DNA from 4 places in the Streptomyces sp. KL116D genome. Region 1 is predicted to be linked to each of the others. Evidence: riboswitches for the same ligand, from Rfam matches in the RefSeq annotation. Region 1 holds a riboswitch; each other region holds the start of a gene.
What was found. Region 1 has a riboswitch for thiamine pyrophosphate ahead of thiC (phosphomethylpyrimidine synthase ThiC). Riboswitches for the same ligand answer to the same signal wherever they lie in the genome.

Region 1 (7,301 bases):
CGAGCGGCAGGAGTACGCACTCGGCACGGCCTGCGCCGCCTTCCCGCTCACGATCGGGTCGACCGCGGCGACCTTGGCCATTTCGCTCCCCACCCACCAGGCCGAGAAACTGCTTCCCGCCGCACGTCAGTTGCAGCAGGAGATCGGGAAGCTCGTAGGGACACTCGCCTTCTCTATCAGCATCTGAAAACTCACTCCTTGTGATCCTCCGTGTACGTTGAGCAAGATGCCAGCAGTGTCAGGAAGGTCATTCCTGGCCAATCGACGGCAAGTTGACGGGGTAGGCGATGCGCGAGTCGGTACAAGCAGTTCAGGCAGAGGTCATGATGAGCTTCCTCGTCTCCGAGGAACTCTCCTTCCGCATTCCGGTGGAGCTCCGGTACGAGTCCACCGATCCGTACGCCGTGCGGCTGACCTTCCATCTTCCCGGAGACGCGCCCGTGACCTGGGCGTTCGGCCGGGAGCTCCTCGTGGACGGGGTCAACGGGGCGGCAGGCGACGGCGACGTACGAGTCTCTCCCGTGGAGCTCGCGGGGGGTGGCGGCACCGGTGAGATGCCGGGCGAGGTGCACATCCGGCTCCAGGTCGGAAACGATCAGGCGCTGTTCCGGGCCGGAGTGGCCCCGATCATCGCCTTCCTCGACCGTACGGACAAGCTGGTCCCGCTGGGTCAGGAGCAGGCCCTCGCGGACTTCGAGGCCGATCTCGACCAGGCACTGGACCGGATCCTGGCCGAGGAGCAGAGCGCGGGCTGACCCGCCGTCGGACGGTACGACAAGAGGCGTAACGCTTCAGCAGCGCGGTGCACCCGAGCAGTTCCGCGCACTCAGCGCTTACGCCGTCGGCCTCTGCCCGTACGCACCGGAGCGGCCTGTACGGGCCCGTGGGACCCCGGGCGGTCGGCGGAGACCACCAGGGCGGCCAACGCGGTCGTCACCGGCACGGAGGCCACCAGGCCGATCGAGCCGACCAGCGTGCGCACGATCTCCTCGGCCACCAGCTCGCTGTTGGCCACGTCGAGCACGCCGCTCTGCGCGATCGAGAAGAGCAGCAGCAGCGGCAGCGCCGCGCCCGCGTACGCGAGCACCAGGGTGTTGACGACGGACGCGATGTGGTCGCGGCCGATCCTGATGCCCGCCCGGTACAGACCGCGCCAGCCCATCGTCGGGTTGGCCTCGTGCAGCTCCCACACCGCCGACGTCTGCGTGACCGTCACGTCGTCGAGCACCCCGAGGGAGCCGATGATGACGCCCGCGAGCAGCAGACCGCTCATGTCGATGTCGGGGTACAGACCGTGGATCAGGCCGGTACTGTCGTCGGTGTTGCCCGTCAGCGCGGCCCAGCCGATGAACAACGAGCCCAACAGGCCGATCAGCAACAGCGATACGAGCGTGCCGAGCACCGCGACGGAGGTTCTGGCCGACAGGCCGTGGCACATGTAGAGCGCGATCAGCATGATGGCGCTCGCTCCGACGACCGCCACCACCAGAGGATTCGACCCCTGGAGGATCGCGGGCAGGATGAAGAACGTCAGGACGAGGAAGCTGACCGCGAGCGCGACCAGCGCCATGAGGCCCCTCAGCCGGCCCACCACGACCACGGCCAGGGCGAAGATCCCGGCCAGCAGCGCCATGGGAATCTTGCGGTTCACATCGGTGACGGAGTACTGCAGGTTCTCCGGGGCGTCGGGTGCATAGGCGACGATCACCTTCTGGCCCTCGTGCAACTGCCGTGGTGAGTCCGGCTGCACGATCTCCGTGAACGTACGGCCCTTGTCCTTGCCGGTGTCGATGCGGATCGTCGCGTTCTCGCAGGTGCCGCTGGGCTGGTCCGTGCCGGCCGAGCCCTCGGCCGTGGTGGGGTCGCCGGCCTGGTTGCCTCCCGAGGCGTGCACGGACTTGCAGTCGACCTTCTCGACCTTCGTGACCGTGGCCTGCTGCGTCTGGCGGTCGAAGCCGACTCCGGTGCGTTCGTGCGCCGGTGCGCCGCCCGGCCACAGCACCGCGAGCCCCACGACGACCGCGACGGAGAAGGGGATCAGGATCGCGGCGATGACCTTGCGCAGATGCTGCGAGACGGGCGCCGCCGGTCCGTGGCTGTGGGAGTGCCCATGGGGAGGATGGGACGGCGGAGGAGGGGGCTGCTGCGTCGTGGTCACCGCCCGATCATCGCAAGAACGGCAGGGGCCCTCTGTTCAACGCGTCCGACATGACGCTAGCGTGGAGGCACCTTTGCACACGCGGGAGCTCGGAGCACCGGGCTGAGAGGGCGCTGACCTTCGTACCGAAGCGTGTTTCACGTGAAACGACGTGGAACATCCTGGGACGGACTTCGCTGCGTCGACCGCCGAACCTGTTACCGGGTAATGCCGGCGTAGGGAGTAGGTCTCATGACCACAACGGACGCACGCACGCCTGCCTCCACCCAGGGCGAGAGCTCTGCTGACGAGGCCGGGAAGTCCATCGGCTGGCACAAGGGGTACATCGAGGGTTCACGCCCCGACCTCCATGTGCCGGTCCGTCAGGTGCATCTCACCAACGGGCAGTCGGTCACGCTGTACGACACCTCCGGCCCGTACACCGATCCGACCGTCGACACCGATGTCCGCAGGGGCCTCGCGCCGCTGCGGGAGAACTGGATCATCGGCCGCGGCGACACCGAGGAGTACGCGGGACGCCCCGTCCGGCCCGAGGACGACGGCATCAAGCACACGTCGCCGCGCGGCGGTCTGCGCAACCTCGACGCGGTCTTCCCCGGCCGTCCGCGCCAGCCGCGCCGCGGCCGGGACGGGCAGGCCGTGACCCAACTCGCCTACGCACGCCGGGGCGAGATCACCCCGGAGATGGAGTACGTGGCCATCCGGGAGAACGTCGAGCCCGAGGTCGTGCGCGACGAGATCGCGGCCGGCCGCGCGGTGCTGCCCGCCAACGTGAACCACCCGGAGATCGAGCCGATGATCATCGGCAAGCGGTTCCTGGTGAAGGTCAACGCCAACATCGGCAACTCCGCGGTCACCTCGTCCATCGAGGAGGAGGTGGAGAAGATGACGTGGGCGACCCGCTGGGGCGCCGACACCGTCATGGACCTCTCCACCGGCCGCAACATCCACACCACCCGCGAGTGGGTACTGCGCAACTCCCCCGTGCCGATCGGCACCGTGCCGCTCTACCAGGCCCTCGAAAAGGTCGACGGCAAGGCCGAGGAGCTGACCTGGGAGATCTACAAGGACACGGTCATCGAGCAGGCCGAGCAGGGCGTGGACTACATGACGGTCCACGCCGGCGTCCGCCTCCCGTACGTCCCGCTGACCGCCAACCGCAAGACCGGCATCGTCTCGCGCGGCGGCTCGATCATGGCCGCCTGGTGCCTCGCGCACCACAAGGAGAGCTTCCTCTACGAGAACTTCGAGGAGCTCTGCGAGATCCTCGCCGCGTACGACGTCACGTACTCCCTCGGCGACGGCCTGCGTCCCGGCTCCATCGCGGACGCCAACGACGAGGCCCAGTTCGCGGAGCTGCGCACGCTCGGCGAGCTCAACTCCATCGCCAAGCGGCACAACGTGCAGACGATGATCGAGGGCCCGGGCCACGTGCCCATGCACAAGATCAAGGAGAACATCGACCTCCAGCAGGAGATCTGCGAGGAGGCGCCGTTCTACACGCTCGGCCCGCTGACCACCGACGTCGCCCCGGCGTACGACCACATCACCTCCGGGATCGGTGCCGCGATGATCGCCTGGTGGGGCACGGCGATGCTCTGCTACGTCACGCCCAAGGAGCACCTGGGTCTGCCCAACCGCGACGACGTGAAGACCGGTGTCATCACGTACAAGATCGCGGCGCACGCGGCGGACCTCGCCAAGGGCCACCCCGGTGCGCAGGACTGGGACGACGCGCTCTCCGACGCCCGCTTCGAGTTCCGCTGGGAGGACCAGTTCAATCTGGCCCTCGACCCGGACACGGCACGGGAGTTCCACGACGAGACGCTGCCGGCCGAGCCCGCGAAGACCGCGCACTTCTGCTCGATGTGCGGTCCGAAGTTCTGCTCGATGAAGATCTCGCAGGACATCCGCCGCGCGCACGGCACCACGCAGGCGGAGGTCGAGGCGGGCATGGAACAGAAGTCGAAGGAGTTCGCCGACGCGGGCAACCGCGTCTATCTGCCGATCGCCGACTGAGCACGGCGACGAAAGCACAACGGCATGACTGAGGGCTCGGGGCCCGCGCAGTTCGCCCCGAGCCGATGTCACGGCCCCGTGCCCCGCCGGAGGTCAGTCCGGCTGGTGCTCGGGGCCGCCGAAGTCCGGACTGGAGAAGTCCGGGCTGGAGTAGCCGGCGCGCTGCCCGGTGGCGGTGCCGCCGCCGTCCGGGCTGGAGAACCCCGGCCGGTTGTAGCCGAGTTGGGGCATGCGGCTGGTGGAGCCGCCGCGGCTGCCGCCGAGCGAAGCGCCGCCGCCCGTCGGGGGGTCCGCGAGGGCCTCCCGCAGGAACGGCAGGATGCCACGCTCCAGAAGCGCTTTGCCCCAGGCTTCCCGGGCCCGCGCCACCTCCTCGCTCGACTCCCCGTGCGCGCCCGCCTGGAGTGACGTCGCCCCGTTGCGCAGGGCCGTCAGCAGCAGGCAGACGGCCGCGACGAGGATGCCCGCCGCGGTGAGGGCGCCGAATATCCAGCCGGCCGCGAGGAGCGTGTCGGCGAAGTCGGGTGCCGGGTTGAGCATCTTCAGGATGTAGCCGACCAGCAGGAAGATCGCGGCTGCGGTCCCGGCGAGAACCGGGGCGAGCACGACGGCGACCGCGGCGACGCCGGGTCCCGTGGTCTCCGCGACCAGACCGATGGTGGTGTTTCCGGACTCGGTGGCGGTGCCTCCTTCGCGTAGCGGACGGACGGGCCGCGGCGAGGTGCGCAGTTCCTCGCGGACCTTGACGAAATGCTGGTACTCGGTGGCGGCCGCCGTGCTGATCAGTGCGGCGGCGTTCAACGCCATGGTGCGCAGCTGTTCGGGGTTGAGCCGCTGGCCCACTGCGGCGAGATCAGGCCGGTTCGGTGCGGTACGCAGCGCCTCATCGAGGATCCGCTCGAACTCGGGGCGGTCCTCGTTCAGCAAATGCGGAGCGCTGTTCATGTGCATCCCCCGATGCTCCGTAGGGCTTGGTGGCCCGCATGGTTACGAGCCGTCGGGCAGAAACGGAGGGGAGCCTGCTACGGATAAGCCGATGGTAGAGCTGTCACGGCACACGGTGACAGGGGGTTTCCGGAAATTGGCCCCCTGGCCAGCCGAAGCCTCCGTTTACCGCGCCTGCCCGATCAACCCTCAGATATCCATGGGGAGTTGCTGGACCAGCAGCTTTCCGGCCATGGTCACGCCGCCGTCCATCGCGATGGCGAGGCCGCCCGCGTACACGTGCGGTCCCTCGACGACGGGCCCGCTGTCGGCGGAGTCGGTGCTGTCGGCGCCGGCTTCGGCGCCCACCTCGCCCAGGAGGTACGGGATCGGGCTGTGGCCGTGCACGACCCGCGAGCCGCCGTACGCGCCGAGCAGTTCCTGCACGGCGCCGGGGCCGCTCTCCTCGTCCCGGAAGGCGAACCGCTTGGTGAACTTGCGGAACAGGTCCCAGCACTCGTCCGCGTCGTTGCGCGTGAGCGTCTCGCGGACCGTGTCGTTGACCGCCTCGATCGAGTCGCCGTAGTCGAGGTAGGCGGTGGTGTCGGAGTGCATGAGCAGGTGGTCGTCCTCGAGCTCGATCGCGTCGAGCCGGGACATCCACTGCAGGTGCACGTCCTGGAGGCGGTCCATGTCGGACTTCTGGCCGCCGTTCAGCAACCAGGCCGCCTGGAAGGTGGCGGTGCCCGCGCCGGAGTTCACGGGGGTGTCGCCGAACCGCTTGGCGCCGAGCAGCAGCAGCTCGTGGTTGCCCATGAGCGCCTTGCAGTAGCCGCCCGCCGCGGCCGCCTCGGCGGACAGGCGCATGACGAGGTCGATGACGCCGATCCCGTCGGGACCGCGATCGGTGAAGTCGCCGAGGAACCACAGGCGCGCGTTGCCCGCCGCCCAGTTGCCCTCGGCGTCGAGCAGGCCCTTCTCCTGCAGCGCCGCGACCAGCTCGTCGATGTAACCGTGCACGTCGCCCACGACGTACAGCGGGCCGTGCCCGTCGGCCGGCGGCGCGGGTGCGGGCGCCGGCTGCGGGATCTCGACCTGGACCGTGTCCCCGCGGTTGATGACCGGCAGGTCGCGCGCGGTCGGGGTGTAGCCGTCGGGGAAGGCCTCGGCATCGTCCGGGGCGGGGCCGGATTCGGGCTCGGTGGGCACCACGTTCGCCGGTACGTCATGGACGTACGCGGGAACACGGAAGTCGCGCAGCGTCTCCGTGCGCGCTGCGGGTCCCTGACCGGCCCCCTGAGTCATCGACCCCTCCACCATTGCGCCGCCTGTGCACCGGATCGGACTGCCTGGTCGCAGCGGCCCGCGGTGTCGTGCGCCCATCATAGGAATGCGGCTCGCGCTGTGTGATGCACCAGGGGTGGTGAATCGGTGACGGGCGGCTGTTCACCACGCTTTTCTCCCGAATTGGTGTGGACTTTTCCTCACCGTTCCCGGGCGCAGGAGGGTCGGCCGCGGGCGGTCAGCCCTGCCCCGGGGAGCGGGGCGGGCTGACCGTGGTGCGGGGCGGGCGCCTCATCGACGACGTCCGGACGATGAGTTCCGTCGGTATCACCTGCTCGACCGGCTGGTCGGAGTCGACGCCTTCGATGGCGTCGATCAGGAGCTGTACGACGGCCGTGCCGATGCGGCGCGGCTTGAGCGAGAGGGTGGTGATGGGCGGCTCGGTGTTGGCGTAGACGCTCGACTCGCTGCAGCACACGAGCAGCAGGTCGTCCGGGACGCGCAGCCCGTACCGGCGGGCGGCGGCGAGCAGGTCCGTCCCGTTCGGGTCGAACAGGCCGTACACCGCGTCGGGGCGGTCGGGCCGGGCGAGCAGCCGGTCGGCGGCGACGGCGCCCGCGCACGGGTCGTGCGCGGGGTACGACTCGTAGACCGGTTCCTGCCCGATCCGCTCGCACCAGCGCAGGTACGCGGAGGTGGAGAGGTGGGTGTACGTGTCGGTGGTGGTGCCGGTGAGGAGGCCGATGCGGCGGGCGCCGGCCTCGGCGAGGTGGTCGAGGATGCCGAGGACGGCGGCCTCGTGGTCGTTGTCCACCCAGGCGGTCACGGGCAGGGTGCCCGCGGGACGTCCGTCCGAGACGACGGGCAGGCCCTGGCGGACCAGCTCGCTGACGACCGGGTCGTGGTCGGAGGGGTC
Region 2 (7,301 bases), on a different contig from region 1:
GCCGTCGATGAAGGCGGCGGGCACGTGCAGTGCCCTGTTCTCACCACGGCGTACGGCGATCAGCTGGCCTTCCTTCACCAGCTGTCGCACACGCGTCACCTCGACACCGAACTGCTCGGCGATGTCGGGGAGGGTGAGCCAGTCGGGGACGAGAGCATCCGTCTTTGCGTCAATCTCGGTCACAGGACAAGCCTGCCATCCCGGACTGACACTCGGAAGCCGGGCCCCGCTGACCAGGCGTTCCGTGCGCGCGAACGGGTCGGTCGGGTCGGTCGGACCGCTCAGATCGCTCAGGCCGCTCAGGCCGGTCGGACCGCTCAGGCCACCGCGGCCTTGAGCGGCCGGGCGGGGTCGGCCAGCCGGTCGGGGTCCAGGACGGTGCCCGCCTCGATGAGCTTGCGCCCCTGCGCGAGGTCGCGGGGCTTGCCGACGGCCAGGACGGCCACGAGGGCGCCGTCCCGCAGCCAGCACACCGACCACGCCGCGCCGGCCGGGTCGCCGCGCCAGACCGTCGTGTCGGCGACCTCGTGGTGGCCGGCGTACTGCACGAAGCGGCCGAACTGCTCGGACCAGAAGTAGGGCACCGGGTCGTAGGCGGCCGGGGTCTCGCCGATGATGTTCGCCGCGACCGTGCGGGGCCCCTGCAGCGCGTTGTCCCAGTGGTGGACCATCAGGCGCTTCGCGTAGCGCGTCGACGGGAAGGACGAGCAGTCCCCCACCGCGTACACGTCGGGTACGGAGGTGCGCAGCCGCTCGTCCGCCACCACCTCGCGGTGGGCGCCCAGCTCGATGCCGGAGCCGGCCAGCCAGCGGGTGGCGGGGCGGGCGCCGATGCCGACGACGACGGCGCCCGCGGGCAGCCGCGTGCCGTCGTCCAGGACCACGGCCCCCTCCTCGACGCTCGCCACGCGCGCGTGGGTGCGCAGCCGGGCTCCGGCGTCCGCGTACCAGGCCGTCATGGGGGCGGCGATCTCCGCGGGCAGCGCCCCGGCCAGCGGTCGCTCGGCCGCCTCCACGACGGTGACCCGGCAGCCCGCCTCGCGGGCCGCTGTGGCGAACTCGGCACCGATCCAGCCGGCCCCGACGACGACCACGTCGCGCTGCTCGGCGAGGACCGGGCGCAGCCGCTCGGCGTCGTCGAGGGTGCGCAGCAGGTGCGTGCCGGGCGTGGCCTGCGCGCCCGGCAGCCGGACCGGCTCGGCGCCGGTGGCGACGACCAGGACGTCGTACGGCACCGGGCCGTGGGCCGTGTCCAGCTCGTGGTCGGCGGGGCGCAGGCCGGTGACCTCGCGGCCGAGTTCCAGGGTGACGCCGAGCGCCTCGAAGTCGACGTCGAAGGCCGAGCCCTCGGCCTTGCCGAGCAGGACGGCCTTGGACAGCGGCGGGCGGTCGTAGGGCTGGTGGGGTTCGGCGCCGATGAGCGTGACGGTGCCGGGGAACCCCTGTTCGCGCAGGGCCACCGCCGTCTGCACACCGGCCATGCCCGCGCCGACGATGACGACGTTCCGCTGCCCCGTGGGCGTCCCGTTCCCGCTCCGCTGCTCACTCACGGGATCACCTTAGGCACCTGATCTTGTGTCAGTCAGCGGCGTGGGCCACTCCCGGCCCGTGACGTCCTGCACACGTGTCACCGGTTTAGTGATCAAACCGGTGCGGTGATCTCCTCGACGACGCTGGTCCCGCTGCCCTCCTGCGACTCCCAGGCCCAGGTCTCGTCGAGCCGCAGGCGCCCGTCGGGCCGTTCGGACACGACGGAGACGCAGTGCCCGGAGGACGTGCTGCCGTCGGTCTTCAACTGGACGTAGCGGAAGTCGAGCCGGTCGCCGGCGCGGGTCCCCACGAGGTGTCCCCGCACGACGTCGCCGCCTTCGTAGTCGGCCCAGATCCGGCCGTCCTGCTCGTGGTAGCGGAAGCGCGTCCTGGTGCCCACCTGCCCCGGCGCCTGGTCGGCTACGGGGGCGAGGACGAGACCGTCGAGGGATCGGGCCACGGGCGGAGGCTCCCTTACTGGGGCTGACGGCGAAGAGTTAGGGTGGCCAACGTAAAGCACTCGCGGGAGCCCGTACGCAGCGGGCTGAGAGGGAGGCTGGAGCGGCCTCCGACCGTACGAACCTGATCCGGGTCATGCCGGCGAAGGGAGGGGCTGGACGCCCATGTCGCGTACGCCGAGCACCACCACCGACGCAGTCGTCGTCGGGGGCGGCATCATCGGTCTGGTCACCGCGTGGAGGGCCGCGCAGCGCGGTCTGTCCGTCGCGGTCGTGGACCCCGCACCGGGCGGCGGGGCCGCCCAGGTGGCGGCCGGGATGCTGGCCGCCGTCACCGAACTCCACTACGGCGAGCAGACGTTGCTCGGTCTGAACGTCGAGTCGGCGCGGCGCTATCCGGAGTTCGCCGCGGAGCTGTCCGAGGCGTCGGGCCAGGACCTCGGCTACCGCGCGTGCGGCACGCTGGCCGTCGCCCTCGACGCGGACGACCGGGCGCACCTGCGGGAACTGCACGCCCTGCAGCGGAAGTCGGGCCTGGAGTCCGAGTGGCTGTCGGGCCGGGACTGCCGCCGCCTGGAGCCGATGCTCGCGCCGGGCGTGCGCGGGGGCCTGCGGGTCGACGGTGACCACCAGATCGACCCGAGAAGGCTCGCGGGCGCCCTCGTGACGGCCTGCGAGCGGTCCGGCGTGGTCTTCCACCGGACGTGGGCCGAACGGCTCTCCGTCGCACGGGGCCGGGCCCGCGGGGTCGTCCTCGCCGACGGCGGCGAGTTCGCGGCGGACCAGGTGGTGCTGGCGGGAGGCAGCCGCAGCGGTCAGCTCGCGGGGGTCCCCGACGAGGTGCTGCCGCCGGTCCGGCCGGTCAAGGGCCAGGTCCTGCGGCTGACGGTGCCGAAGCGGTACGCGCCGTTCCTGAGCCGCACGGTCCGCGCCGTGGTCCGCGGCAGCCACGTCTACCTGGTGCCGCGCGTCAACGGCGAACTGGTCGTCGGCGCCACCACCGAGGAGCTCGGCTGGGACACCGAGGTCACGGCGGGCGGCGTCTACGAACTGCTGCGGGACGCCCACGAACTCGTCCCCGGCATCACGGAGCTGCCGCTGACCGAGACCCGCGCGGGCCTGCGCCCCGGCTCCCCGGACAACGCGCCGCTGCTCGGCCCGACGGCGCTGCCCGGACTCCTCCTGGCCACCGGCCACTACCGCAACGGCGTGCTGCTCACGCCGGTCACCGGCGACGCCATGGCGCAGGTCCTGGCCACCGGTGAACTCCCGGAAGAGGCCCGCCCGTTCACCCCCAGGCGCTTCAGCGGCGCCTCCTTGGAGCAGCCCGCATGAACGTATCCCTCAACGGTGAGCCGCGCGCGGTGGCGTCCGGCACCACCCTGGACGCCCTCGTGGCCACCCTCACCGCCGCGCACTCCGGTGTCGCGGCCGCGCTCAACGAGACCGTCGTCCCGCGCACCCAGTGGCCCGTCACGGCGCTCTCCGAAGGAGACCGCGTCGAAGTGCTCACCGCCGTACAAGGAGGCTGACTCGATCATGGCTGACGACGCTTTCGTCCTCGGCGGCACCACCTACTCCTCGCGCCTGATCATGGGCACGGGAGGGGCGCCGAGCCTCGACGTCCTGGAACGCTCGCTGACCGCCTCCGGCACCGAGCTCACCACGGTGGCCATGCGCCGGGTGAACGCCGACGTCCACGGGTCGGTGCTCTCGGTCCTGGAGAAGCTCGGCATCGGGGTGCTGCCGAACACGGCGGGCTGCTTCACCGCGGGAGAGGCGGTCCTCACGGCCCGCCTCGCGCGCGAGGCGCTCGGCACGGACCTGATCAAGCTGGAGGTCATCGCCGACGAGCGCACCCTCCTGCCGGACCCGGTCGAGCTGCTCGACGCCGCCGAGACGCTGGTCGACGACGGGTTCACGGTCCTGCCCTACACGAACGACGACCCGGTCCTCGCCCGGAAGCTGGAGGACGTGGGCTGCGCGGCCGTCATGCCGCTCGGCTCCCCGATCGGCTCCGGGCTCGGCATCCGCAACCCGCACAACTTCCAGCTGATCGTCGAGCACGCGCGCGTGCCGGTGATCCTGGACGCGGGCGCGGGCACGGCCTCCGATGTGGCGCTCGCCATGGAACTGGGGTGCGCGGGTGTGATGCTCGCCTCGGCGGTGACCCGCGCGCAGGAGCCGGTCCTGATGGCCGAGGGCATGCGGCACGCGGTCGAGGCGGGCCGCCTCGCGTACCGTGCCGGACGCATCCCCAAGCGCCATTTCGCCGCGGCGTCGTCCCCTTCGGAGGGGCAGGCGCAGCTGGATCCCGAACGCCCCGCGTTCTGATCGCACGCCCGGTCACAGCTCTGCTGCAGTACGGATCCGGTCCCGCCGCACGGGACCGGCCTGTCGGTGGCTCCTCGTAGACTCGCTGCGTGGACACGACCCTTCAGGACCCGTTGCTCGGGCATGTGCTCGACGGCCGGTACCGCATCGACGCACGCATCGCGGTCGGCGGGATGGCCACGGTCTACCGGGCCGTGGACACCCGCCTCGACCGGGTGCTCGCGCTCAAGGTGATGCACCCCTCGCTCGCGGCCGACGCCTCGTTCGTCGACCGCTTCATCCGCGAGGCCAAGTCCGTCGCCCGCCTCTCGCACCCCAATGTGGTCGGCGTGTACGACCAGGGCACGGACGGCGCGTACGTGTACCTGGCGATGGAGTACATCGCGGGCTGCACGCTCCGTGACGTGCTGCGGGACCGGGGAGCGCTCAGGCCGCGCGCGGCGCTGGACATCCTGGAGCCGGTCCTCGCCGCGCTCGGGGCGGCGCACCGCGCGGGCTTCGTGCACCGCGACATGAAGCCGGAGAACGTCCTGATAGGGGACGACGGCCGGGTGAAGGTGGCGGACTTCGGTCTCGTCCGCGCGGTGGACTCGGTCACGAACACGACGGGTTCGGTCCTCGGCACGGTGTCGTACCTGGCGCCCGAGCAGATCGAGGACGGCACCGCGACCGCGAGCGTGGACGTGTACGCGTGCGGGGTCGTGCTCTACGAGATGCTGACCGGCGCCAAGCCGCACTCCGGGGAGACCCCCGCCCAGATCCTGTACAAGCACCTGAACGAGGACGTGCCGCCGCCCTCAGCGCTGGTCCCCGGCCTCCCGTTCGAGCTGGACGAGCTGGTCGCGTCGGCCACCGCCCGCACCCCCGCGGTCCGCCCGCACGACGCGGTGGCACTGCTCGGCGACGTCAGGAACGCCCGGTCGGCGCTCAGTGACGCCCAGTTGGACGCGGTGCCGCCGCAGGCGCGCGACGCCGAGCACGCGGGCGCCGACGACCGTACGAGCGTGATCCCGCGGGCGATCCGGACGAACGCGGTGCAGCTGCCGCTGCCCGCCCCGGAGGACGAGCTCAACCGCACGAGCCGCCTGGCGACCCCGCCGCCGGCGCCGCCCGCGCCCGCCCGGCGCCCGGGTGGCCGCGGCCCGCGCCGCGGCGTGTTCCTGGTCGTCGCCGCGGTGCTGCTGGCCCTCGGCGTGGGAGCGGGCGTCTGGTACATCAACTCGGGGCAGTTCACGAAGGTCCCCGCCCTGCTCACCAAGACCGAGGCGCAGGCGAAGCAGCGGCTCGACGAGGCCGGGCTGCAGACCGGCCGGATCTCGCGCGCGTACAGCGACGCGTACAAGCGCGGCACGGTGATGGCCACCGACCCCGAGTCGGGTGCCCGCATCCGGGACGACGGCACGGTGAACCTGACGGTGTCGAAGGGCCCGGAGACCGTGGAGGTCCCCGATCTGAAGGGCACCGCGCTCACCACGGCGAAGAGCGACCTCAAGGGCCGGGGCCTGGTACCCGGCATGATCACCAGGGCGTTCAGCGAGGAGATCCCGAAGGGCTCCGTGATCAGCACGGACCCGGTGGCGGGCACGACCCGCAAGTCCGGTTCCGCGGTGGCCCTGGTCGTCTCCAAGGGCACGCCGGTCGACGTCCCCGACGTCACGGGCGACTCCGAGGACGACGCCGTCGCCGAGCTGGAGGAGGCCGGTCTGAAGGTGGAGATCGCCACGGACCGGGTCAACTCGGAGGAGGACAAGGGCGATGTGGCCGAGCAGTCCCCCGGCGCGGGCAAGCAGCTCGCCGAGGGCGACACGGTGACGCTGACGATCTCCAAGGGCCCCGTGATGGTCGAGGTCCCGGACGTCACGGGCAAGAAGGTCGACGAGGCGCACGCCGAGCTGGAGGCCGCCGGCTTCAAGGTCGACGAGGACCGCGGTCTGCTCGGTCTCTTCGGTGACACGGTGAAGGACCAGTCCGTGGAGGGCGGGGACGAGGCGCCCAAGGGGTCGTCGATCACGATCACCATCCGGTAGGGCCATGGGGCCGGGCGGGTGGCGCTCCGGCCCCATGACACCCTTGACCGGGTGAACAGCAGCATCCGCAACCCGATCGGCGGTCACGTCCCCGTGGCCGGCGGCCTCGCCTCCGTGGGGCTCTCCTACGCCCAGGAGCTGAAGGCCGAGACCGTCCAGGTCTTCGTGGCCAACCCGCGCGGCTGGGCCACTCCCCCCGGCAACCCGAAGCAGGACGACGAGTTCCGTGCCCGGTGCGCCGCCGAGGGCGTACCGGCGTACGTGCACGCCCCGTACCTGATCAACTTCGGCTCGCACACCGAGGCCACCGTCGACAAGTCCGTGGAGTCCCTGCGGCACTCGCTGCGCAGGGCCCGGGCGATCGGCGCCCTCGGCGTCGTCGTGCACACCGGGTCCGCGACGGGCGGCCGTGAGCGCGGGGTCGCGCTCGCCCAGGTCCGGGAGCGGATGCTGCCGCTGCTCGACGAGCTGACCCACGACGACGACCCGTTCCTGCTGCTGGAGTCGACGGCCGGGCAGGGCGCGTCGCTGTGCTCGCGCACCTGGGACTTCGGCCCGTACTTCGACGCCCTCGACCACCACCCCAGGCTGGGCGTCTGCCTCGACACCTGTCACATCTTCGCGGCGGGCCACGACCTGACGGGCCCGGCCGGCATGACGCAGACGCTGGACCTGCTCGTGGAGACGGTCGGCGAGGGCCGCCTCAAGCTGATCCACGCCAACGACTCCAAGGACGTCGTGGGCGCCCACAAGGACCGTCACGAGAACATCGGCTCCGGCCACATCGGCGCGGACCCGTTCCGCGCGCTCATGGCGCACCCGGCGACCGAGAACGTCCCGCTGATCATCGAGACGCCCGGCGGCAAGGAGGGGCACGCGGCGGACGTCGCCCGTCTCAAGGAGCTGCGCGGCTGAGGATCCCCACGCGGCGGGACGGGCCCTAGAGCTCGGG
Region 3 (7,301 bases), on a different contig from region 1:
GCGAAGTCGAGGCCGTAGGAAGCGCTCATGGTGACGGTGTAGCCGTGGGCCGTCTCGTTGCCCTCGTTGGTCACGGTGAACGGCACTGTCGTCGTGGAGCCGGGCTCCGCACCCGTGACCGGGTCCGGCTCGGCGAGCGCGAGGTCCGGCCCCGACGCCACGGTGACCGTGGTGGTGAATCCGTCCGGCGACTTCATGGTGCCGGACGGGGTGGTGGCGGTCGCCTTGTACGTGACCGTGCCCTGCGCGCCCTGCTGCGCGCCGGCGGCGGCGCGGATCCCCAGGTGCACGGCGTCGACGTTGGTCACCGGGATCACGCCGTCGATCGTGCACACCGCGACGGTGCCCTCGGGTGCGCAGTTCGCCGGCCAGACGACGTCCGCCACGCCGGCGAGCCCGGACACGTCGACCGTCAGCCGCCCGTCGGTGACCTTGACGTTGCTGTTGTCGTGGTAGAGCCCGAGGTCGAGCGAGCGGGCCGGGGGCTCACCGCCGTCCACGCCGAGCGGCACGTTCAACTCGTACGGGGACTGCACCCACAGCGTGTCCGAAGCCATCGCGGTCCCGGCGCCGAGGCCGACCACGAACAGGCCGGCGACGGCGGTTCCGCACGCGCCAAGCCGCACGGCGCGGCCGACGGAGGCTCTCTGCATTACATCCCCCAGGGGTGTCGGGGAGCCGGACGCTCCAACTCCTCGACCCTCAGACGATCTTGGAGGGGACAAGGTTGTACCGCCGTGGATCATCACCGGGACGCATGACGCACGGTGAGCCCATCTGCCGTGCCGGGCAGCCCAGTTCAGCTCCCGGCGGGACCGTCGTGCGACGTCCGCCGACGCAGCCGGAACGGTGCGTAGACCGCGAGTCCGACCAGGAACGCGACGTAGTAGCCGAGGTCCGCGCCGTGCAACGCCTCGGCGACCGGGCCGACGTACAGGCTCGTGTTCATGAACGGGACGGTGGCGGCGAAAGCGCAGAGGAACGCCAGGAGCGGGGGCAGAGCGGAGCGGGTCCTCGTGCGTTCGACGGAGAGATCCATGTCGGCGCCGCCCCGCTCGCGGCCCCGCGCCCACCAGTCGACGACCACTACTGCCACGAAACCGGGGATCCAGTAGCCCACGAACAGCAGCACGTTCTGGAAGCGGGCAGCCGTGTCGGCCGCATGCATCCACAGCACGAGGGGAAAGCCGAGGAGTGCGGCGAGGGCCGCGGCCAGGGGGCGCGGGATGCGGACGCCGACGGTCTGCAGGGCGAGCGAACCGCTGTAGTCGTTCATCGCGTTGCTGCACAGCGCGGCCAGAGCGACGGCGAGCAGGCCCACCGATCCGAGCACTCCCCCGCCGAGCACGGTGTCGACGCCGCGCGCGGTCTGGTCGGTGAAGATCGAGGCGCCCCACAGGCCGAGCGCCTGCACGCCCGTGAAGGACACGACGACGCCGAGCAGCGTGCACCAGAACATGCGGACCGGTGAGGTGGCGCGGGGCAGGTAGCGGCTGAAGTCGCTGGCGTACGGCGCCCAGGAAAGGGCCAGGCTCAGGGCGATCGTGCTGGTCAGAGCGAAGGCTCCGGCGCGGTCGGCGCCATGGACGGATCCGTGTGCCTCGGGCGTGACCCCGATGTGCGCGAGGCGGAGTGCCAGCGCGACGAAGGCGACCGCGAGGACGGCCGTCATCCACTGCTGAAGGCGGTGGATCACCTCGTAGCCGAACGCCCCGAGCAGTCCCTGAGCCGCCATCATGACCAGCGCCCCGAGCCAGAACGGCCATCCGCACAGCCGCGCGAGAGCGTCCCCGCCGAACAGGCCGATGAGCGCGTCCCAGGCGATCGACGACAGCCATTGCACGGTACCGGGCAGGACCACTCCCCCACCGAACGCGAGCCGTGCGAGGGGGAGTTGACCGGATCCGGTGCGGCTGCCCCAGGTGCCGAGGTACGCGGTCGGCACGGCGCCGACCAGCGTGCCGAGGACGACCGCTGCGAGCGCGGTGGCGAAGTCCAGGCCGAGCGCGATGCCGACGGTGCCGGTGAAGACGCCGCTCATGGTCAGGTTCGGCGCGAACCAGACGGTGAAGAGGCGTCCGGCGCCTCCGTAGCGGTGGGTTTCGGGTACGGGGGCGATGCCGTGCGCCTCGATCCGCAGGTCTCCTGGTGCCGCGGGCATCCGCCCGTCGAGTGCGGTCCGGGGCGCGGGTGTGGCCGGGTGCGTGGAAGCGTGCGGTATCGGCATCGCTGACATCCCTCCGCCAGTGCTAACTGGTTCAGGTTCTACGGGTGTGATCTCAGCCCCGGCGCTGTCGCGGGGCACCCCGTGTCGGGCAGTACGAACCAAGAGGGTAACCGGTACTACGGGCGCTGCCGCACGCGGGCCCTCGCCCGCCTCAGACCGCGCCTGCTGCTGCGCCTGCGAGCCGCCCCTCGCCCGCGCCTGCACCGCCGAGCCGCCCGTCGGCCTTCACGGGCCGACGGCTGGGGCCCGCACAGTCGGACGACCTCAGACGGCCATCCCGTAGACGATGGTGAACAGGGTGCCGAGGGAGCCGATGAGGAACACCCCGGTGATCCCGGCAATGATCAGCCCCTTGCCCTGCTCCGCGCTGAACGTGTCACGCAGGGCCGTCGCGCCGATCCGCTGCTTGGCGGCGCCCCAGATGGCGATGCCGAGGCACAGCAGGATCGCGACGGCCATGATGACCTGGATCATCGTCTTCGCCTCTGTGCCCAGCGTCCCGAAGGGACCCCAGTCGGGGGCGATGCCGCCGATGATCGTGGTGATGTCGCCCTTGTCCGCAGCGAGCAGCATGTCGAGTCCTCCGTGGGGGTGCGGTCTACGACGTCTGTCTGGATCACGTTCGGCCTGCCCGGCCAGCATCCCGTCAGCCTCACCGTACCCCTGGGCGACGGCACCATGGCAGACCGCGCCCCTCTGCTCCAACTCGGAACACGCACTGCCCAGTTCGGGCGGCGGGCGCAGCACTCTCTGCGGGGCGGGCCGTACGCACGGCCTCTGCGGCAGGGAGGTGGGCCCCGCGGCAACGGGGCCCACCCTCGAACGCCCTTGCCGTGTTGTGCCTGGACCAGCAGACGCGGCGGGGCGGGGCACCTTTAGGTGCCACCTCCAGTCTGCGGCCGCGAGCGACCCTCTGCGCAGCGTCCCGGATGAATCCGGATGAAGAATTCAACAATCCGGTCCGCCCCTGCCGCCGACCGGGCCGACCTGCGGCAACGCCCCCGCGCAGCATCTCGGCAGCGCATACCCGGCACATCGCGCAGAAGCCCGGCACCCCTGCAACTCCTTGGTGACCAACAGGGGTTGGCGGATGATGGCGACAGGCCGGGGTTCGTGTCGCGGCAACGACGCAACTCCGTGAAGACCTGGACCAGCAGATCGGAGCCTTCCCATCATGTACCTTCACCGCCGCCGCGCACCCTCTTCCAACCCGCCGCCGGAGACTCGCCGGGCACAGTGCGTGGGAAGCCGCCGGAGGTGGCCGCACACCACGATCGGGCCGTCACAGGTCGTCGTCATCGTGGTCGTGCTGAGCCTTGCCAGCCTCCTGACGCTGCTTGGTGTGCCCCCTGCCTCCGCGGTCGCTCTGCTCGCCGCTGCCGGCTTTGTCGCCCTCGACCTTGCAACGCCGGTGGCCTGGAGCCCGAGCAGTCCGCAACCGATTGCCCGTTGGGGAGCGTGACGGCCAGAGCCGACGGACAGGAGTGCGTCGGCCGGCGCGCAGCCGGGGAGTCCAACCACAGCGCAGGTAGAGAAGTTGGGCTCCCCCGCTGCTCCCTGTAGAACCGACCGCCGAGCGCCGACGGCAAGGGCCAGCCTGGCTGTCGGCCGATGCGCCCCGGGCTGTGGACACGGCGCTGCTCTCGAAGTCGATCACTTAGCGGAGCTGGAATGGGACGGAACGAAGCACCGATCTCCGAAGCCGACACCGCCCTGGGGCACCTCGTACAGCTGCTGCGCGACGCGCGTCAGGAGGCCGGGAGTCCTTCCTTGGCCACGCTCGCGGCTCTGTTGCACGACGCCCACCGCAAGGCCGGCAAAACCGCGTCCAAGGAACCCGGCGTCGCGAACTCCGCCTTCGCCATGATGGCCGCACAAGGCGGCTACTCGGTCTCTGCCCTGTCCAAGGCCGCATCAGGACGTGCCCTTCCCAGCCCGCGCATCACCGAGGCGTACTTCCTGGCATGTCGCGAATACGTGGAGAGGCACGGCGATGGCGCGAAGCTGACCACGACGCTCACCGAGATCCGGGAGCAATGGAAACGAGCCAGCGCCGAAAGGGCCGGCGCGGGCACTGTCCCCATCCCGGACAGCCCGGCCACCCAGAACATCCAGCAGCAGACGGAGGAGCTGTCGCAAGCTGCCGCCCTTGCGGGCACACCTGGGCAACTCATCAGGCTGATGCGCGAACTCAAGGACATCAACACCGTGTCCTATGCGGAACTGGAGCGCCGGGCCAGACGATTCCGCAACCCCCGACGCGTCGCGCTTCCGCACTCCTCACTCGCCGACGTGTTGCAGGAGAAACGGCTACCGACCAGAAGCCTCCTGGAATCGCTCCTCATCACCTTGAACGTACCGACCGAGGACTGGGACATCTGGCAGCAGGCCCGCGCCAGGTCCCTCCAGCAAACCGCAGCTTCCTTGGCCAGTTCACCACGCACGTCACCTACAGACGCGCCCTCCTCGGCCGGCACTCCGGCCCCTCCGCCCAACCGGGACGATGCCGAGTGGCAGACCCGGGTCGACGGGATCGCCCAGGCCGTCGCCGGAACCAAGAACCGCGCCACCAAGAGGCTCGTGCGCGACGCGGCCAAAGGCTGGCCGGCCGAACGCATTGCCCAACTCGCCGACCAGCTCCTGATCACCGGACACGAAACCGCCGCGACGGCACTCCTTGAGATCGCCGGAGAGACGGACTCCACCGCCGACCGGGAGCGGCTTATCCGCGAGCTGCGCCGACGGGGCTGGCTCGCCCAGGCCCAACTGCTCGAAGTCATCGACATGGCCCGCGTGGAACCTCTGCTCACCACCCTGGACAGCCTCCGAAGCGAGCGCAAGCGCGATCAGGCCCAGTACCTGCTGGCGCTGCCGATCCGGCGTGAGGACAGTGTCCTGCTCGCCGGAATGATGCCGCGCCTGCAGGCCCGCGGCTGGCACTCGGACATCGAGTCGCTCCTGGGCTCCGCTGCACAGCGCTGGCCCGCCGCATCGGTCGCCCACCTGCTGGTCCGTCTGCAGCGCGACCTCGCCGACGATCTGGCCCGCCGGCTCCTGGACCTGGCCGGCGCGCGGCGCGCGGCCGTCCCGCTCGCGGAACTGGTGAGCGAGCTGAGGACCCAGGGCCTCGACGCTCATCCGGTACTCGCCGCCGCGGCGGGCCGCCCCTTGCCCGAGATCCTCGAACTCGTCACGGGACTGCGGGCCGCGGGACACGACAGCGTGGCCGAGGAGCTCGCCCGCAGGTGCGCGCCCCGGTCCTTGCTCCCTCAGCGAGTGCGGGAACTGATCCTGCTCCGGGAACCCGGCGCCTCGACGCACGATCTCGACGCGGCGCTGCGGCTGACGCTCCACCTGCCCCCGGCGGAGCTGGCCAATTTGATCATCTCCCTGCACCGCGCCTACCGATCCACGCTTGCCGACCGGCTGACCAGGACCGCAGGCCGCGGGCTTCCCTCTCACGACGTGTTCCAGGTGGCCGCCGCACTGCGCCGCCACGGCCTGCCCTACGGGCTCTACGCGGCGGGCATCGTCGAGCGCTACGCCGTGCGGGTCCAGGGCAGCCAGGTCCCGACATCCGTGTAGAGCCGTCCCTCCGGCGAGTCGACGGGATGAGGGCGCACTGCGACCGCCGTCCGGTTCGACGTCTAGGTGTCCATGGGATTGGTCCCGCTGAGGAGCATGGCCGCGTGCCTCGGGCAGCTCACCGACAGCACGGCTACCACTGACAGACGCCCTCGACGGCGCTCCTGAGCGCGAAGTGCCCGGTTCAGCCGTCGGCGCGCGTGGACGTCACTGCCGGCCCGTTCCGCCAGTTCGTCCAGCCGTTGCGCGCGGACGAGCAGGTCCATGTGCCACAGGTGGTTGCCGTGGGCGTTGTAGTCGGTGGAGCAGCACTCGGCGCGCGCACTCACCAGGTCGATGGCGATGTCCCAGTCGCCGGCCGTCTCTGCCGCACTCGCATGTTCGAACCATTCCACTCGCCGAGTATCACCTGGCGGCAGCGGCACCACGCCCCCAGCAGTCGGAACTACCCTCCGTGACTCTCCGCCGGGCGGGGCGCTGCCAGACCTGTTTACGTGGAGCGGGGGAACAACTCGGACTAGGAGCAGTCATGGCCCGCAAAGGCGGCATGGACAAGGTCAAGGGCAAGGCGAAGGAAGTGACCGGCAAGGTCACCGGCAACCGGGAGCAGGAGATGGAGGGCAAGGTCGAGCAGGCGCGCGGCGAGGCGAAGCAGGCCGCGGAGAAGGTGCGCGATCGCGCCTCCAAGGCACGGCCCTCGGTCCCGCGTGACCCCAGCTGACGCGAGGCTGGGCGCAAGTCCTTACGGCGGAGCGGGTGGAGTCCGACCTCCACCCGCTCCGCCGTGCTCCGCCGCCCCTGACCTACGACTCGCCGTCGAGGACCTGACGCAGGCGCTGCGCGAACTCGTCCGGCTTCCCCGGGTATCCGAACTCACCGTCCAGGAAGCCACCGTGATGGCTCGGGAACACGGTCACCTGCTGCCCCAGCAGATCGGCGGTGGCGACGGAGGTGCGACCGGTCTCGACGTTCACGGACTCCTCCCCCACAGCGATCACGATGCGGGTCGGCGCAGCGGCGAGCGCGGCGGCATCCGGACGATAGCTGCTCACGGCCCAAGACCGGTCCGACAGCAGCGGATCGTCACGCGAGCCGTCGTCCTCCGTGGGCATCCCGAACGCGGCGGGATCGGCTTCCGGCTGGGCGAAGTACGCGTCGGTGAACTCGCCCTCCCAGGAGGTCATGGCCACGAACGCGGCCATCCCGGCTCCCCGTCCACGCTTCTCGTAGGCGTCCGTCACTCCCGCCCGGGCCCGCACGGCCGCCGGGCCGTCCGGCGTGAGGGTGATGAGCGGCGGCTCGTGCGCGACCAGGGTGGTCACGTCCGACGGATGCTTCGCCACGACTTCGAGTGCGGTGACCGCTCCGCCGCTGCTGGCGAACATCTCGACCGGCCCGGCCCCGAGCGCCTCGATGACGGCGTGCACGTCGTCGGCCTGGGTCTGCGGCGTGTGGTCGTCCCGGCCGTCCTTGCGGGTGCTGCGACCGA
Region 4 (7,301 bases), on a different contig from region 1:
CAGAGCTGACGAACCACGGTCGCAGGCGGCACCCGCACGGGGCCGGGCCCCTCTGTGCGTACGCTCGTCGCCGTGACCGACGATGCGCGCCTCATAGCGAACTACCGGGTCCATGTCGTACCCGCGGTTCTCGCTCTGGCCAATCCGCCGTGGCAGCGAGACGTCTGGCTCGACCCGGCGGTGTTCGAGAACCTGGACCACGTCTTCCACACGCTCTTCGACGACTTCTGCGACGCCGACGAGCCCGAGCGGTTCCTCGGCATCAGCCTGCGAACCGAGGAAGAGGTCTCGCTCATGCGGGAGCTGGGCGTCGCCCTGGGCGTGGCGGAGGCCCAGGCACCCAATGACACGGACGAGGAATATTTGCAGTCGCCCGGTTGGCCGACGGTCGTCGCTGTCGCCGGGCGACTGGCGCGCGTCATGGTGGCCAACGACCTCGGAGAGCTTGTCACGCTGCACGAGTCCGATACCGAGGACTAAACGATCGTCGGCTTCGGGGCGCAGCCGACCCAGGTGAGCGTGGCGTCAGGGACTGCTGACGAAGCCGTCTGACTGGTCCAGGCGAAACGGTGAGCCGGGACTCGTCGCGTTCCAGCCCTGTGCGAGGGCCGACGTGATGGCGACGCTGACGTCGCTGGGCAGCACCGCGACACTCGGCGCTCCGACCCAGTTACTGGGGTGAGGCTGATTCGTCGTGACGACCAGGGTCGCCCCGGAGGCATCCGCATGCTCAACCGTGTACGTGCACGGTGACCAGCAGAGACCCTGGCTGTAGGTCGGCCGGCGGCGCAGGCGCCAGCGGTACGTCGTGCCGTCGACGACGATGCGTCGCGAACCCTTGCGGCCGATCGCCATCGTGAGCCCCCATCCCCTGGAATGGCCGCGATGCTAGTGCTCTGACCGCAAAGGTCACCTGGTTTGCTGTACTCCTGGCAGCTACTTCTTGCGCTGGCTATCGATCTCGGCGGACAGCACGACCATGTTGTGCAGATGGGTGTAGTACTTGGCCGCGTACTCGTCGTCGATCGCCGGAAGAACCTTCCCGAACGCCGACGTCAGCCGCGTCAGGCGTATGCCGGTCTGTTCGCTGAGCAGGCCTTCGTGGACGCAGGCGGCGTAGGCATAGGCATCCGAGTCGAGCATCACCATGTCCCAGCCCTCAACATCCAGGCCGCGGAAACCGGGTGGGAACGGCCTGGCCATGTGCTCTGCCATCATCTGCGCAAGCGCGCCGAGCTCCTCATCAAGCATGGGGAGATCCTGCCAGGCAACCCGGCGAACCTTTGCGGTCACAGCACTAGCTGGTCAGAGCATGGGGGAGCCGAGAATCCCGGGCCGTCCCTGGGCCGTCCGAGGCCGCTCAGCAGTGACCAGGGGCGACCGACAGTGACAGGGGTCCCAGGCGACGACCCCAGGTCACCCCCATCCATCTGCGACACTGGTACAGCCATGCCTAAGCCCGGAGAACTCACTTTCGTCGCCCCGCGCGGAGCCAAGAAGCCGCCGCGGCACCTTGCCGACCTGACGCCTGCCGAGCGCAAGGAGGCTGTCGCCGCGATCGGCGAGAAGCCGTTCCGCGCCAAGCAGCTCTCGCAGCACTACTTCGCGCGGTACGCGCACGACCCCGCGGAGTGGACCGACATCCCCGCCGGTTCGCGCGAGAAGCTGCGGGAGGCGTTGCTGCCGGAGCTGATGACCGTCGTGCGGCATCTGTCGACCGACCAGGACACCACCCGCAAGACCCTGTGGCGGCTGTTCGACGGGACGCTCGTCGAGTCCGTGCTCATGCGGTACCCGGACCGGGTCACCATGTGCATCTCGTCGCAGGCCGGGTGCGGGATGAACTGTCCGTTCTGCGCGACCGGCCAGGCCGGGCTCGACCGGAACCTGTCGACCGGTGAGATCGTGCACCAGATCGTCGACGGGATGCGGGCCCTGCGGGACGGGGAGATCCCGGGTGGTCCGGCGCGGCTGAGCAACATCGTCTTCATGGGGATGGGCGAGCCGCTCGCCAACTACAAGCGGGTCGTCCAGTCCATCCGTGCGCTCACCGATCCCGAGCCGGACGGGCTGGGGCTGAGCCAGCGTGGCATCACCGTGTCCACCGTCGGGCTGGTGCCCGCCATTCACCGGTTCTCCGACGAGGGCTTCAAGTGCCGCCTCGCGATCTCGCTGCACGCCCCCGACGACGAGCTGCGCGACACCCTCGTACCCGTCAACACGCGGTGGAAGGTCCGGGAGGTGCTGGACGCCGGGTGGGAGTACGCCGCGAAGTCCGGGCGCCGGCTGTCCATCGAGTACGCGCTGATCCGGGACATCAACGACCAGGCGTGGCGCGGTGACCGGCTCGGGCGGCTGCTCCGGGGCAAGCCCGTGCACGTCAATCTCATTCCGCTGAACCCGACCCCCGGGTCGAAGTGGACGGCGTCGCGGCCCGAGGACGAGAAGGCGTTCGTCGAGGCCATCGCCGCGCACGGCGTGCCCGTCACCATCCGGGACACCCGTGGCCAGGAGATCGACGGGGCCTGTGGACAGCTGGCGGCCACCGAGCGGTAGCCTTGCCGGTGTACGTCTCGTACAGGCGTACTGACATCTGCATATTCCGACAGGGGAGCGCCACAGCGCTGAGAGTGCGGTATCGACCGCAGACCCTCTGAACCTCGCCCAGGTCATTCTGGGTAGGAAGTTCGGTCAACACTCCAAGCTGTTGCGCCCTGCCCGGAGACCGTGAGGTCCCCGGGCAGGGCCGCGTCTCTTCCTGGTCACCCCCAGGAGGAAAACCAGTGAGCAAGAAGACGTACGTGGCCGTGGCCGTGGGCCTCGGTCTCGTCACGCTGTCCGCGTGCGGGTCGTCGAACGACTCGGGATCCGGCGGCGACTCCAAGACCGTCACCCTCGTCAGCCACGACTCGTGGGCCGTCTCCAAGAACGTCCTGGCCGACTTCGAGAAGAAGTCCGGCTACCAGGTGAAGGTCCTCAAGGACGGGGACGCCGGCGAGGCCGTCAACAAGGCGATCCTCTCCAAGGGCAACCCGCAGGGCGACGTCTTCTTCGGCGTCGACAACACCCTGCTGTCGCGGGCCCTCGACAACGGGATCTTCGCCTCGTACAAGGCCGAGGGCCTGGCGGACGTGAAGAGCGAGTACCGGCTCGACAGCGGCAAGAACCGGGTGACGCCCGTCGACACCGGCGACATCTGCGTCAACTACGACAAGGCGTACTTCGAGCAGCACGAGCTGACGCCGCCCGCTTCCTTCGCCGACCTCACCAAGCCCGCCTACAAGGACCTGCTCGTCACCGAGAACGCGGCGACCTCGTCGCCCGGCCTCGGCTTCCTGCTCGGCTCCGCCGCGAGCCAGGGCGACGACGGCTGGCAGGGCTACTGGAAGAAGCTCAAGGCCAACGGCGTGAAGGTCGTCGACGGTTGGGACCAGGCCTACAACGAGGAGTTCAGCGGCAGCGCCGGCGGCAAGAAGGCCAAGGGCGACCGGCCGCTCGTCGTCTCGTACGCCTCCTCGCCGCCCGCCGAGGCGATCTACTCCGACCCGCAGCCCAAGACGTCGCCCGTCGGCGTCGCGACGGGGACGTGCTTCCGGCAGATCGAGTTCGCGGGCCTGCTCGACGGCGCGAAGAACGAGAAGGGCGGTCAGGCGCTCATCGACTTCCTCGTCTCCAAGGAGTTCCAGGAGGACATGCCGCTCAACATGTTCGTCGACCCGGTGACCAAGAGCGCCACCCCGCCCGCCGAGTACACCAAGTACGCGGTGCCGGTCGACGACGCCGAGACCATGAGCCCCCGCAAGATCGCGGACAACCGTGACGACTGGGTCAAGTCGTGGACCTCGCTCGTACTGAAGTAGCCGGCAAGGCAGTCGACGAGGCAGTCGACCAGGCCCGTACGACTCGTGCGGGCGGTGCGGCGCGGCTCGGCCTCATGGCCGTGCCCGTCGCGTTCTTCGGCGTCTTCTTCGCCTATCCGGTCGCCGCGATCGTCGAGCGCGGGCTGCACGTCGACGGCGGCTGGCGGTTCGGGCGGATCCTGGACGTGCTCGGGCAGTCCGACATCCGGCACGTCCTGTGGTTCACGGTGTGGCAGGCGCTCGCCTCCACCGCGCTGACCCTGCTGATCGCGCTGCCGGGCGCCTATGTGTTCGCGCGGCTCGACTTTCCCGGCAAGCAGGTGCTGCGGGCCGTCGTGACCGTGCCGTTCGTCCTGCCGACCGTGGTGGTCGGGACCGCGTTCCTCGCGCTGCTCGGGCAGGGCGGGCTCCTCGACGAGCTGTGGGGCGTGCGGCTCGACACGACCGTGTGGGCGATCCTGCTCGCGCACGTCTTCTTCAACTACGCCGTCGTCGTCCGGACGGTGGGCGGGCTGTGGGCGCAGCTCGACCCGCGGCAGGAGGAGGCCGCGCGGATGCTCGGCGCCTCCCGGCTCACGGCCTGGCGGAAGGTGACGCTGCCCGCGCTGGGACCCGCGGTCGCCGCCGCCGCGCTGATGGTGTTCCTCTTCACGTTCACGTCGTTCGGCGTCGTGCAGATCCTGGGCGGGCCCGGCTTCTCGACCCTGGAGGTCGAGATCTACCGGCAGACCGCGCAGATCTTCGACCTGTCCACCGCCGCGGTCCTGACCGTCGTGCAGTTCGTCGCCGTCGGCCTCGTCCTCGGCGTGCACGCCTGGACCGTCCGCCGCCGGGAGAGCACGCTGCGGCTCGTCGACGCCGCGCAGACGGCCCGGCGGCCGCGCGGTGCCGGGCAGTGGACCCTCCTCGGCGGGGTGCTGGCCACCGTCGTCGTGCTGATCCTGCTGCCGCTCGGCGTGCTGGTGCAGCGGTCGCTCGACACCCCGGACGGCTACGGGTTCGCGTACTTCCGGGCGCTCGGCGACGCCGACGGCGGGACCTTCCTCGTCCCGCCGATCGACGCGGTCCGCAACTCGCTGGAGTACGCGCTCGCCGCCACCGGCATCGCGCTGGTGATCGGCGGGCTCGCCGCCGCCGCGCTCACCCGGCGGGCCGGCCGGCTCGTGCGCGGGTTCGACGCGCTGCTGATGCTGCCGCTCGGCGTGTCCGCGGTGACCGTCGGATTCGGGTTCCTGATCACGCTCGACGAGCCGCCGCTGGATCTGCGGGCGACCTGGATCCTGGTGCCGCTCGCCCAGGCCCTGGTCGGCGTGCCCTTCGTCGTGCGCACCATGCTGCCGGTCCTGCGGGCCGTGGACGGCCGCCTGCGGGAGGCCGCCGCCGTGCTGGGGGCGTCGCCGCTGCGGGCCTGGCGCGAGGTCGACCTGCCCATGGTGCGGCGGGCGCTGCTGATCGCGGCGGGGTTCGCGTTCGCCGTGTCACTGGGCGAGTTCGGGGCGACCGTGTTCATCGCGCGGCCCGACAACCCGACCCTGCCGGTCGCCGTGGCCCGGCTGCTCGGCCGGGCCGGTGACCTCAACTACGGGCAGGCGATGGCCCTGTCGACCGTCCTGATGGTCGTCTGCGCCGCCGCCCTGCTGCTGCTCGAACGCATGCGGCCCGCCAGGGCCTCGACCGGGGAGTTCTGATGGCGCTGCTGGAACTGGCCGACGCGACCGTACGGTTCGGCGGCCGCGCCGTGCTCGACGACGTGGACCTGGCGGTCGCCGAGCACGAGATCGTGTGCGTGCTCGGGCCGAGCGGCAGCGGCAAGTCGACGCTGCTGCGGGCCGTCGCCGGACTGCAGCCCCTGGACCGCGGCCGGGTGTCGCTCGACGGACGCGACCAGACGGGCGCGCCCGCCCACCAGCGGGGCGTCGGCCTGATGTTCCAGGACCACCAGCTGTTCCCGCAGCGCGACGTCGGCGGCAACGTCGCCTTCGGGCTCCGTATGCACGGCGCCTCCCGTGACGAACAGGCTGCCCGCGTACGGGAGTTGCTCGCGCTCGTCGGTCTGCCGGGCGCCGAACGGCGGGCCGTCGCCGCGCTGTCCGGCGGCGAGCAGCAGCGCGTCGCGCTCGCCCGCGCCCTCGCGCCGCGCCCCCGGCTGCTGATGCTGGACGAGCCGCTCGGCCAGCTCGACCGCTCCCTGCGCGAGCGGCTCGTCGTCGAACTGCGCGAACTCTTCGGCGACCTGGGCACCACCGTCCTCGCCGTCACGCACGACCAGGGCGAGGCCTTCGCGCTCGCCGACCGGGTCGTGGTGATGCGGGACGGCCGCATCGCCCAGTCCGGGACGCCCCTGGAGGTGTGGCAGCACCCCGCCGACGAGTTCGTCGCCCGCTTCCTCGGCTTCGACAACGTCGTCCCGGCGAGCGTCACCGGCGAGTCCGCGGACACGCCGTGGGGCAAGGTGCCGGTGCCGGCCGGCGCGCCGCAGGGCCCGGCCACCCTCCTCGTCCGGCCCGCAGGCGTACGCCTCGTGCCCGCCGCCGACGCCCAGTTGACCTGCACCGTCGCCGCCCGCACCTTCCGCGGCACCCACGTCGCCCTGCACCTCCAGCCCGCCGACGCGCCCCGGCTCGAAGCGGCCTGCGCGCTGCGCGAGGCGCCGGAGCCGGGCGCCGAGGTCGGCGTCGCCTTCGACGCGGCGGAAATCGTGGTGCTGGAAGCCGGTCCCGCTTCGTAGGGTCGGCGCATGACGACGGAAACGCAGCCGTACGCCCCGCTCTCCCACGACCGCTCCTGCGACGAGATCCTCGCCCAGACCGATCTGCTCAGGGACCACCTGCGCGGCGCCGACCTCGCCGCGACCGTGCCGACCTGCCCCGACTGGACCCTGCGCGACCTCGCCGTGCACGTCGGCGGCGCCCACCGCTGGGTCGAGACGACCGTGCGCACCCGGGCCGTGGAAGAGGTGTCGGAGAAGGCCGTGGAGGGCTTCGACGGGCCCGCGGACGACGACCCCGCCGCCCTCGACGCCTGGCTCGCCGACGGCGCCCGCCGCACCGCCGACACGCTCCGCACGGCCGGCCCCGACCTGCCCTGCTGGACCTGGTCCTGGCGCCGCGACGCCGGGTTCTGGGCCCGCCGCATGGCCCACGAGACGGTGGTCCACCGCGCCGACGCGGCCCTCGCCGCCGGAGCCGCCTACGACGTGGTGCCCGAGGTCGCCGCCGACGCGATCGACGAGTGGCTGCAGATCGTCACGTACGGGCAGCGCATCGGCTTCGAACAGGCGCTCCTGGACCTGCGCGGCCCCGGCCGCACCCTGCACCTGCACGCCACCGACACCGCGCCCGAGATGGCGGCCGAGTGGCTGATCGAGCTGCGCGACGAGGGCATCGCCTGGCGGCGCGGCCACGAGAAGGCCGACGTCGCGCTGCGCGGCCCGCTCACCGC

Region 2: linked by a shared signal. The riboswitch ahead of thiO (glycine oxidase ThiO) and the one ahead of thiC (phosphomethylpyrimidine synthase ThiC) in region 1 are both predicted to bind thiamine pyrophosphate.
Region 3: linked by a shared signal. The riboswitch ahead of RBJ77_RS33050 (cytosine permease) and the one ahead of thiC (phosphomethylpyrimidine synthase ThiC) in region 1 are both predicted to bind thiamine pyrophosphate.
Region 4: linked by a shared signal. The riboswitch ahead of RBJ77_RS06715 (thiamine ABC transporter substrate binding subunit) and the one ahead of thiC (phosphomethylpyrimidine synthase ThiC) in region 1 are both predicted to bind thiamine pyrophosphate.

Annotation. Positions count from the first base shown of each region.
Region 1 covers NZ_JASERH010000026.1:56,134-63,434, reverse strand. The annotation lists gene RBJ77_RS08135 (IclR family transcriptional regulator) at 1-187, shown strand, start outside; gene RBJ77_RS08130 (SsgA family sporulation/cell division regulator) at 288-755, shown strand; gene RBJ77_RS08125 (YibE/F family protein) at 827-2,158, opposite strand; TPP riboswitch at 2,230-2,397, shown strand; gene thiC (phosphomethylpyrimidine synthase ThiC) at 2,390-4,177, shown strand; gene RBJ77_RS08115 (hypothetical protein) at 4,271-5,128, opposite strand; gene RBJ77_RS08110 (metallophosphoesterase) at 5,312-6,406, opposite strand; gene RBJ77_RS08105 (LacI family DNA-binding transcriptional regulator) at 6,624-7,301, opposite strand, start outside.
Region 2 covers NZ_JASERH010000087.1:66,953-74,253, forward strand. The annotation lists gene RBJ77_RS35320 (Rv2175c family DNA-binding protein) at 1-183, opposite strand, end outside; gene RBJ77_RS35325 (NAD(P)/FAD-dependent oxidoreductase) at 318-1,550, opposite strand; gene RBJ77_RS35330 (hypothetical protein) at 1,643-1,990, opposite strand; TPP riboswitch at 2,043-2,156, shown strand; gene thiO (glycine oxidase ThiO) at 2,154-3,323, shown strand; gene thiS (sulfur carrier protein ThiS) at 3,320-3,520, shown strand; gene RBJ77_RS35345 (thiazole synthase) at 3,528-4,322, shown strand; gene pknB (Stk1 family PASTA domain-containing Ser/Thr kinase) at 4,412-6,349, shown strand; gene RBJ77_RS35355 (deoxyribonuclease IV) at 6,401-7,264, shown strand; gene RBJ77_RS35360 (sulfite oxidase-like oxidoreductase) at 7,290-7,301, opposite strand, start outside.
Region 3 covers NZ_JASERH010000084.1:200,996-208,296, reverse strand. The annotation lists gene RBJ77_RS33055 (hypothetical protein) at 1-653, opposite strand, end outside; gene RBJ77_RS33050 (cytosine permease) at 800-2,236, opposite strand; TPP riboswitch at 2,219-2,319, opposite strand; gene RBJ77_RS33045 (hypothetical protein) at 2,492-2,800, opposite strand; gene RBJ77_RS33040 (hypothetical protein) at 3,899-5,812, shown strand; gene RBJ77_RS33035 (hypothetical protein) at 5,875-6,207, opposite strand; gene RBJ77_RS33030 (CsbD family protein) at 6,342-6,533, shown strand; gene RBJ77_RS33025 (alpha/beta fold hydrolase) at 6,616-7,301, opposite strand, start outside.
Region 4 covers NZ_JASERH010000018.1:93,041-100,341, forward strand. The annotation lists gene RBJ77_RS06690 (DUF6243 family protein) at 1-9, shown strand, start outside; gene RBJ77_RS06695 (hypothetical protein) at 73-480, shown strand; gene RBJ77_RS06700 (hypothetical protein) at 526-855, opposite strand; gene RBJ77_RS06705 (hypothetical protein) at 937-1,251, opposite strand; gene rlmN (23S rRNA (adenine(2503)-C(2))-methyltransferase RlmN) at 1,450-2,556, shown strand; TPP riboswitch at 2,598-2,703, shown strand; gene RBJ77_RS06715 (thiamine ABC transporter substrate binding subunit) at 2,784-3,860, shown strand; gene RBJ77_RS06720 (ABC transporter permease) at 3,836-5,548, shown strand; gene RBJ77_RS06725 (ABC transporter ATP-binding protein) at 5,548-6,588, shown strand; gene RBJ77_RS06730 (maleylpyruvate isomerase N-terminal domain-containing protein) at 6,598-7,301, shown strand, end outside.